DNA from 2 places in the Marinomonas posidonica IVIA-Po-181 genome. Region 2 is predicted to be linked to the other one. Evidence: predicted binding sites of a transcription regulator. Region 2 holds the regulator's gene; the other holds the start of a gene.
What was found. The regulator LexA, encoded in region 2, represses DNA repair genes until DNA is damaged. The targets are predictions, from matches to a motif close to TACTGTNTANNTANACAGTA.

Region 1: the regulator LexA is predicted to act here: its motif matches at 3,068-3,087, upstream of MAR181_RS13620 (carboxylate/amino acid/amine transporter).

The regions. Positions count from the first base shown of each region.
Region 1 covers NC_015559.1:2,954,333-2,958,420, forward strand. Annotated here, with positions in the region: gene modC (molybdenum ABC transporter ATP-binding protein) at 1-1,000, shown strand, start outside; gene MAR181_RS13605 (DUF2798 domain-containing protein) at 1,007-1,456, opposite strand; gene MAR181_RS13610 (MarR family winged helix-turn-helix transcriptional regulator) at 1,560-2,009, shown strand; gene MAR181_RS13615 (OmpW family outer membrane protein) at 2,198-2,809, opposite strand; gene MAR181_RS13620 (carboxylate/amino acid/amine transporter) at 3,148-4,035, shown strand.
Region 2 covers NC_015559.1:2,032,562-2,036,649, forward strand. Annotated here, with positions in the region: gene dinG (ATP-dependent DNA helicase DinG) at 1-1,850, opposite strand, end outside; gene lexA (transcriptional repressor LexA) at 1,921-2,544, shown strand; gene MAR181_RS09550 (hypothetical protein) at 2,613-2,876, opposite strand; gene MAR181_RS09555 (DUF6586 family protein) at 2,878-3,345, opposite strand; gene topA (type I DNA topoisomerase) at 3,342-4,088, opposite strand, start outside.

The sequences.
Region 1 (4,088 bases), 920 kb from region 2:
TGGCGTTACTGCCCTGTTTGGGCCTTCTGGCTCAGGCAAAACAACATTATTACGCTGTATCGCGGGTCTCCAATCAAACATCCAAGGCTATTTGGAATTTGCCGGACAAATTTGGCAAGACAATCAAACCTTTTTAGCACCACACCAAAGGCCGATCGGTTTCGTATTTCAAGATACCAGCTTATTCCCTCATTTGACCGTTCAGCAAAATTTGGCCTTCGCCATCAAACGAGCTAAGCAGAAAAGACAGCGCTTTGTTTATCAAGATATTTTATCACTTATGAGTCTTGGGCCTTTACTAGAGCGTTACCCGAATCAAATATCTGGCGGGGAAGCACAGCGAGTTGCCATCGCCCGGGCCATGTTGTCACAACCTAGCATGCTATTGATGGATGAGCCTTTATCAGCATTGGACAATCGTCTAAAACAAGACATATTGCCTTACCTTGAAAAAGCCTGCCTAGCCACAGACATTCCAATTTTATACGTTAGTCATGCCTTAGATGAGGTCAGTCGATTGGCCAATAACATTGTGGTGATAGAACAAGGGAAACTGGTAGAAGCTGGCAAGGCATCGGATCTGCTTAGTCAGTTGGATTCTTCTTTTACCAATCATCAAGATGCCAGTGTATTGATCTCAGGAAAGGTCATCGAGCAAAATGCCGAATGGCAACTGTCGACTCTGAGTCTCGGTCATCAGCAGATTTTCTTTGCACAAGGAGACGAAGCGCTAGGGGAAACCGTCAGATTGAGAATTCAAGCCAGAGACGTCAGCCTGAGCTTAACCCATTCGGATCAATCCAGTATTCTGAATCGTCTCTTTGCTGTGATTGATGATCTACAACAAGAAACTAGCAACCCTAGTATGACCCAAGTAAGGCTTTTGGTTGATGACACCCCTATTGTTTCCAGAATTACCAGTTTTTCCGCTCAGCAATTGGGGCTAACTATTGGGATGCCAGTAATCGCTCAGATCAAGTCCGTTGCACTCTGTCGCTAAGCCCAATTAGACTTTTGCCCAAAAAGCCGCCAGACGGCGCTTAATTACCAAAGACATCACAATTGAAAAAACGATGCCCATTGGCAATGCTGTTAGAAGTGTCGCACTCCATTGTTTGATAAACGCCTCTAACGCAAGCAATCCGTGTACATTTAATGTGGTTACTATGGCCATAATGGATTCCATAATCAGCGCCATAATCAAACCAAACACGAGGTCTTGCTTCAGCTTAGATATATTTGGCAAAGCCCCATCCACCAAATGATGCACTAAATACGAAATCACCCCACCGATCGGTGCAATGCACAACACACACAAAGCAAATGATGATAACCAGGCCATCATGAAACCTTCGCCAAAACCCAGATTACGCCAGGTCATCACGAAAGTCAGCGTGCCACCCATGACCATAACAAGGCAGGCAATAATAGCAATTTTTTGAAGCATTTTTGACATAGGTATTCTCTCGGGGGAATTCTAGTTGTTTACCAACAAAAAGTAGTTGATAATGTCAATTATTATGCTATATGTTGACTTTGTCAACTATCTTGGAGTGTTTATGTCTCAACTCGAATCTAAGTTGCAACTGATGTTTATCCATACCATCAATGCCCTTCAACAATCTATGAAACAGACTATGAAGCATCATCAGCTCAAAATGACGCCTTTATCTTTCCTGATGCTCAAAACGGTCCATGACACAGCGGAATGTACAGCTCATTCAATTGCAGAGATTACCTACAAAGATAAAGGGCAAATCACTCGTTTATTAAAAGAAGTGATTGATCAAGGACTGATAGAAAGGCACCCCAACCCGAAAGATAAACGCAGCCAAATACTGACCTTAACGGAACAAGGTGAAACCGTTTTTACAACACTTCAGCAGGCGGACTATGCTGCGTTGAACGCTTTGAAAACGGGCTTAACAGAAGAGGAATTGAATGATTTTTTAATCATTGGTCAAAAAATGATTCACAATATCAATGAATTTAATGCTAAATGTGGTTGAAATCATGAGCAACATCGGCACTTTCCTGCGTCATCAAAGAAGCCCCAAATACTTGCCCAAATGACACCAGACTTTCCGCTAACCTACTGACTACTTAAACCGTAAATTGGCGCACATTATGGATCAGTATAAAGGCAAAATAAAAGCCCTTAGCAATATTGCTAAGGGCTTTTAAGACACTTCAACTACTAGAAAGTGTAACCAACACTGGCCATAAAAGTAATCGGGTCAATGTCAGCATCGATTGTACCAACTGCTGTCTCCACATCGGTATTAATGTCCATATACCAAACTGAAGCGTTAGCAAACCAATTCTCAGCAAAAGTGACATCAACACCAACCTGAGCGGCTAAACCTAAAGAGTTATCTAAACTCACATCCGTGCCTGCTAAATCACCTTTACCCTCTTCGTCAAAGAAGATCGTGTAGTTCAAACCTGCGCCAATATAAGGTCGAATCTGACTGTTTGCTTCACCAAAGTAATATTGCGCCATAAAAGAAGGTGGTAAATGAGAGACTTCAGCCACTTTACCAAGGTCACGTGTCGACACATCATGAGTAAATGGCGTTGCTGCTAACACTTCCAAACCTAACTTGTCTGACAACATGTAAGTCAGCGTCACCCCCACTTGGGTATCATTATTCAATTCCAATTCACCGCTGCCCACCACGTCGTCACTGCTTTCATTTGGTATCACAGTCGCCAGACCACCACGCACAAACCAGTCGCCAGCATCGTGCGCCAAAGCAAACGAAGAACACAATACAGAGGCTAAAACCAATGGATAGATCGCTTTCATAATCAACTCCTTTCTTATTGAACATAGTATTTAGATAGAACAAAGTGTTAGCCACTAAACTACTCGCTCAAAAAAAGAAAAAATTAATCTAGATCAAGGTTCTAGGCACCAAAGATAGACCATGACAAGCAATAAACTCCTATGTCAAAAAAAGCTCTATTGCCACAAATAATTCACAATAAGACAATTTTCATTAAACCAAACAAAAACTGACTAGCGGCATGGATATTGTCCAGAAAACCATCAGTAAACTTTTATAATTGAAAAAGTAAACAGCTTTCCCTCTTTAATAGAAGCCAGTAAACTTAGCGACAACTTCATTAACGGGATCTAAGTTCATGCCAATACTTCTCGCCGTGACCCTATTGTGGGCCTTTTCCTTTAGCTTGATTGGTGTTTATCTTGCTGGGCAAGTCGACGCTTGGTTTTCGGTACTCATGCGTGTTTCATTAGCCACTCTGGTGTTTTTACCTTTTCTAAAATTACGTCAAATAGAAGCTAAAATTGCCTTATTACTGATGATTTGCGGGGCATTACAGCTTGGTATCATGTATGGTTTTTATTACCAATCGTTCCTTTATTTGTCCGTACCTGAAGTCCTTCTCTTCACCGTTATGACCCCTTTGTATGTCACGCTATTGAATGACATTCTAGATCGTCGACTTAATGTGGGTTTTGCCATCAGCGCCTTATTGGCCATTCTGGGGGCCGTTGCTATTCGTTATCAAGGCGTTGACGATGGCTTCATCAAAGGCCTGTTGATTGTACAAGGCGCTAACCTTTGCTTTGCCGCAGGACAGGTGGGCTACAAACGTGTGATTGAGAAACAGCGCCCTGATTTGCCTCAAAGAACCGTTTTTGGCTGGTTTTTCATCGGTGCTCTGGCGGTTGTGATTCCATGTTATTTGGCCATGGGCAACCCAGAAAAACTCCCAACGACCACACTACAATGGGCCATTTTGACGTATCTTGGCATTGTCGCTTCTGGGCTGGGGTATTTTGCTTGGAATAAAGGAGCGACATTAGTCAACATAGGAACACTGGCCGTCGCCAACAATCTGTTGATTCCGGCCGGAATCTTAGTCAATGTGCTCTTTTGGAATCGTGATGCCGATATTATGCGATTGGCCATTGGTGGTGGCATCATACTATTGGCACTTTGGGTAAATGATAAATTTAATCAAAAAATTGCCGCAAGAGCCAACCGGTTAAGCGAATCACACTAGACAACTCAAACGTGCCAATACAGCAGGTTGACAGCACTTTGTATTGGCACGAT
Region 2 (4,088 bases):
TCACCGGGCAAATCCACCCCTTCAGCAAAACTGGCCAAGCCAAATAGCAAACTGCCTTTATCCTCATCAATTCGTGATTTGTGTGACTCTAATATGATTCGCTTCGATTGCTCACCCTGTATTAACAAGATATCTTTCAACGACTCTTTCAAAGATTGCGCCACGTCTTCCATTTGGCGACGAGATGAGAACAACACCAAACTGGCTTTATCTCGATCCACCTTCTCGTTTAGGTAATCAACAATTTCAGCCGTATGCAGCTCAACCTGATTTGGCTCAGATTTCATCTCTGGAATCACCAACACGCCATTATTCTGAAAGTCAAAAGGGCTTAACACACGCAGATACTCGCTCTCTCTCGGCACCCCCGAACGCATATTAAACCGATGAAATTGATTCAACGCCGTGAGTGTCGCAGAGGTCACCACGGCACCAAAACACTTATCCCATAATTGCTGCCGTAAAGTATTGGCCGCTAGAATCGGGGAAGCCCCCAACTCAATATCCTGCTCCATGCCCTGACCAGATAAAATCAACCAACGAGCATTTGGTGGATATTGCTGATCATCCGTCGTTGAATACAGCTGCCACAAACCAACACTTTGCTCGATTCGCCCCAATATCGCCCCTAAAATGGGCTGCCAAGTTTCGGCCATTTCAGGCGTCACACCCATACCCTCATTCTGCTTGGCTTTTTTGCATTCGTCCTGAATGCTTTCAACGCTATTAAATAATTTTTGATAGCTGGTCGACAAACTGTATGCCAATTGCTTCAACTCATCAGGCACCACACCAAACTCAAATCGATGCTGATTATTATTCTGATCCAATCCCAAACCATTAATATAAGGTGATAAGCCTTGCTGAGCGTATTGGATGAAATTGACAATAGTCTGAATCTGTTGCGGCATTTTAATCAGCAATTGACCCGTTAAACTCACCTCATCGGTAAGCTCCTGCTTCAAATTCACCAAATTCTTTTCCAATTGTCTAAGCCAGCTAATACTTTGCTGCAACCTGACCTCATGACGGAAATGCCCTATGGCTTTATCAGGCAGGTGATGGCCCTCATCGAACACATAAATGGTTTCTTTCGGCGGCGTCAGAATAGCACCACCACCTAAGGACAAATCCGCCAGCACAAGGTCATGGTTCGCGACGATGACATCAGCCACTTCAATCTCGGCACGGGCTTTAAAAAATGGACAGGCCGAATAATTGGCACAATTACGATTCGTGCATTGTTGATGGTCAGTCGTTAAGCGACGCCAGTCTAGCTCTCGAATAATACCTTCCCAATTATCTTTATCACCATCCCATTTACCTTTACTTAATGCTTCATCCATCTCTTGATAAAGCACAGTATTGACATCATCCGATTGGAGGTGCTGCTCAAACAAACCGGCAAACATATCGTCCATAGCCTGCTCTTGTGTGCCTAGAAAAGCCTCCAGATTGTTGAGACAAAGATAGCGACCGCGACCTTTCGCTAAGGTGTACTTAAAATTTACCTCGGTATTGGACAAGATATCAGGTAAGTCTTTATGGAGAATTTGTTCTTGCAGAGCCACGGTGGCTGTTGAGATAACAAGCTTTAATCCTCTTGCCTTTGCAATAGGAATGACAGCAAGACAATAGGATAAGGTTTTACCTGTTCCCGTCCCTGCCTCGATGACTGCCACATGTTTTTCATCTAGCCGCTCTCCCTCGGTACCTTGTTTAATGTTTCCCAACGTACGCGCGATCGCACCTATCATTTGGCGCTGACCAACCCTTGGTTTATGGGATTTGGCATCCAGCATATCGCGATAGGCTGATTGGATTTTATTTTTTAATTCGTCTGAAAGCATTTATTTTATTGAGAATCGTTAAGAATGCTGTATATAATAACAGTTACTGTATAAACAACCAGATAGTGCCATGATTAAATTAACCAAAAGACAATCTGATGTACTCGATACCATTCGCGAGTTTATTAATGAAACCGGATTCCCACCTACCCGTGCGGAAATCGCGAAACGACTTGGCTTTAAATCCCCAAATGCGGCTGAAGAACACTTAAAAGCCCTCTGCAAAAAAGGCGCAATTGAAATGCTGTCCGGCGCTTCTCGTGGCATTCGATTGGTTGAGTCTTCCGAAAACAACGCTCCAGAAGACGAGTTAGGTTTGCCCGTTATCGGTAAAGTGGCCGCAGGATACCCTATATTGGCTCAAGAGAACATAGATACCCATGTTACTGTTCCAGGTAATATGTTCTCACCGAAAGCAGATTATTTCTTGTCGGTTTCCGGCACCAGCATGAAAAACATTGGCATTATGGAAGGTGATTTATTGGCCGTCCACAAAACCAATACGGTTCGCAATGGGCAAATTGTCGTTGCCCGCATTGGCGATGAAGTCACCGTTAAACGCTTCGAGCAAAAAGGACGCATTGTTCGATTAATTCCTGAAAACGAAGACTACCAGGACATTGTTGTGGACCTTGAGAGCGAAGAGTTTGCAATCGAAGGCCTGTCTGTCGGCGTTATTCGACAAGGACTATAAAAGCCAATACACATCATAAAAAAGGTGGCCTAAAGCCACCTTTTTTTTGTTGATCTTGTTTAAAATCATTAATGAAGAATTTTAGGACGGAAATCATCGTCCATGTAATCCAACCCTTCATCAGCCATAGACTCATCCGAATACACAAAATCAATCCCTGCATGAAACATGCATTTTGCCAATTCAAAATAACGATCCTGCAAATAAGACCGTGTCGTGTCTGAAATTTTCAGGGTTGCTAACGGCTCTGTTTCCTCGCCACTGTCACTGGCTGGGCGTAATACAATATCGCCGTTTTCCAGCTCAACAATTTCAAGGTATGACTCTTTCATATTAATACTCAGATGACTCTTCTCTAAAACGTAACACCAAGTCAGTTAGCTTGGTCAAATACAATTGCATTGAGGCACCATCATCCCCACCAGAACCAATAAGGTCCGTTCGGCCAAAAGATGATTGAACCAAATGACACTCTAATTGTTGCTGATAAGCACTCAGAAGCTGGCAACACCAAGATCTAGACTGACTTATTAAGTCCTTTAACTCTGACAGAACCGGTACAACAGACTGCTTGGCTTCGGCTTCAGAGGCCAATGTAATCACATCCAAACAATCAGACAATGCATAACTCTGTGCAACTTCTTGCAACAAACCATTGAAGGCACTGCGTAATTGAAACAAAGCCGAGCCTTCAAGACTACTGACCAGCCAAGCTTCGTCACTTGACTGAGCAAGTGCCAGTAAACGCTTTGCAGCATCAAGCCTTTGATTCGTTACACTGGCATAACTTACGCTGATCATTTTTTCTTTTTACCTTCTTCGATGACCCATTTACCGCCATCATAAAAAGCTTTCCACCCCGTTGGTTTGCCTTCATTTTCCGTCATAATGTATTGCTCTTTGGTTTTACGACTATAACGAATCAAGGTAGAACGGCCTTCTGAATCAGCAACGGGCGCATCTGCGAAAAAATGATATTTTGGATCAATTTGATCCATATATGGAATCAATTCTTTCACATAAGGCGCACGGGTTTCGCGTTTACGAGGGAATTGGCTAGCGGCCAAGAACAAACCAGTTGCACCATCACGCAACACGTAATGATCCTCCACCTTCTGACAAGCCAAGTCCGGCATAGGCACTGGGTCCATCTTAGGCGGCGCAACTTCACCGCTTTTAAGCAGCTTACGAGTATTCTTACACTCTTCATTGGTACAGCCAAAATACTTACCAAAGCGCCCCGTCTTAAGCTGCATTTCTGAACTGCATTTATCACACTCAATCACCGGCCCATCGTAGCCTTTGATTTTGAAGCTGCCCGCTTCCACTTCGTAACCGGTACAAGATGGGTTATTACCACAAACATGCAGTTTGCGATGCTCGTCCATCAAATAACTGTCCATGGCAGAGCCACAAATCTTACAGCGATGCTTATTGATCAGCGCCTTAGATTCACCTTCTTCATCGTCGACCGCAACCGCTTCATCGCCACGAATAAGATTAATAGTGGCCTTGCAACGCTCTTTAGGCGGTAAAGCATAGCC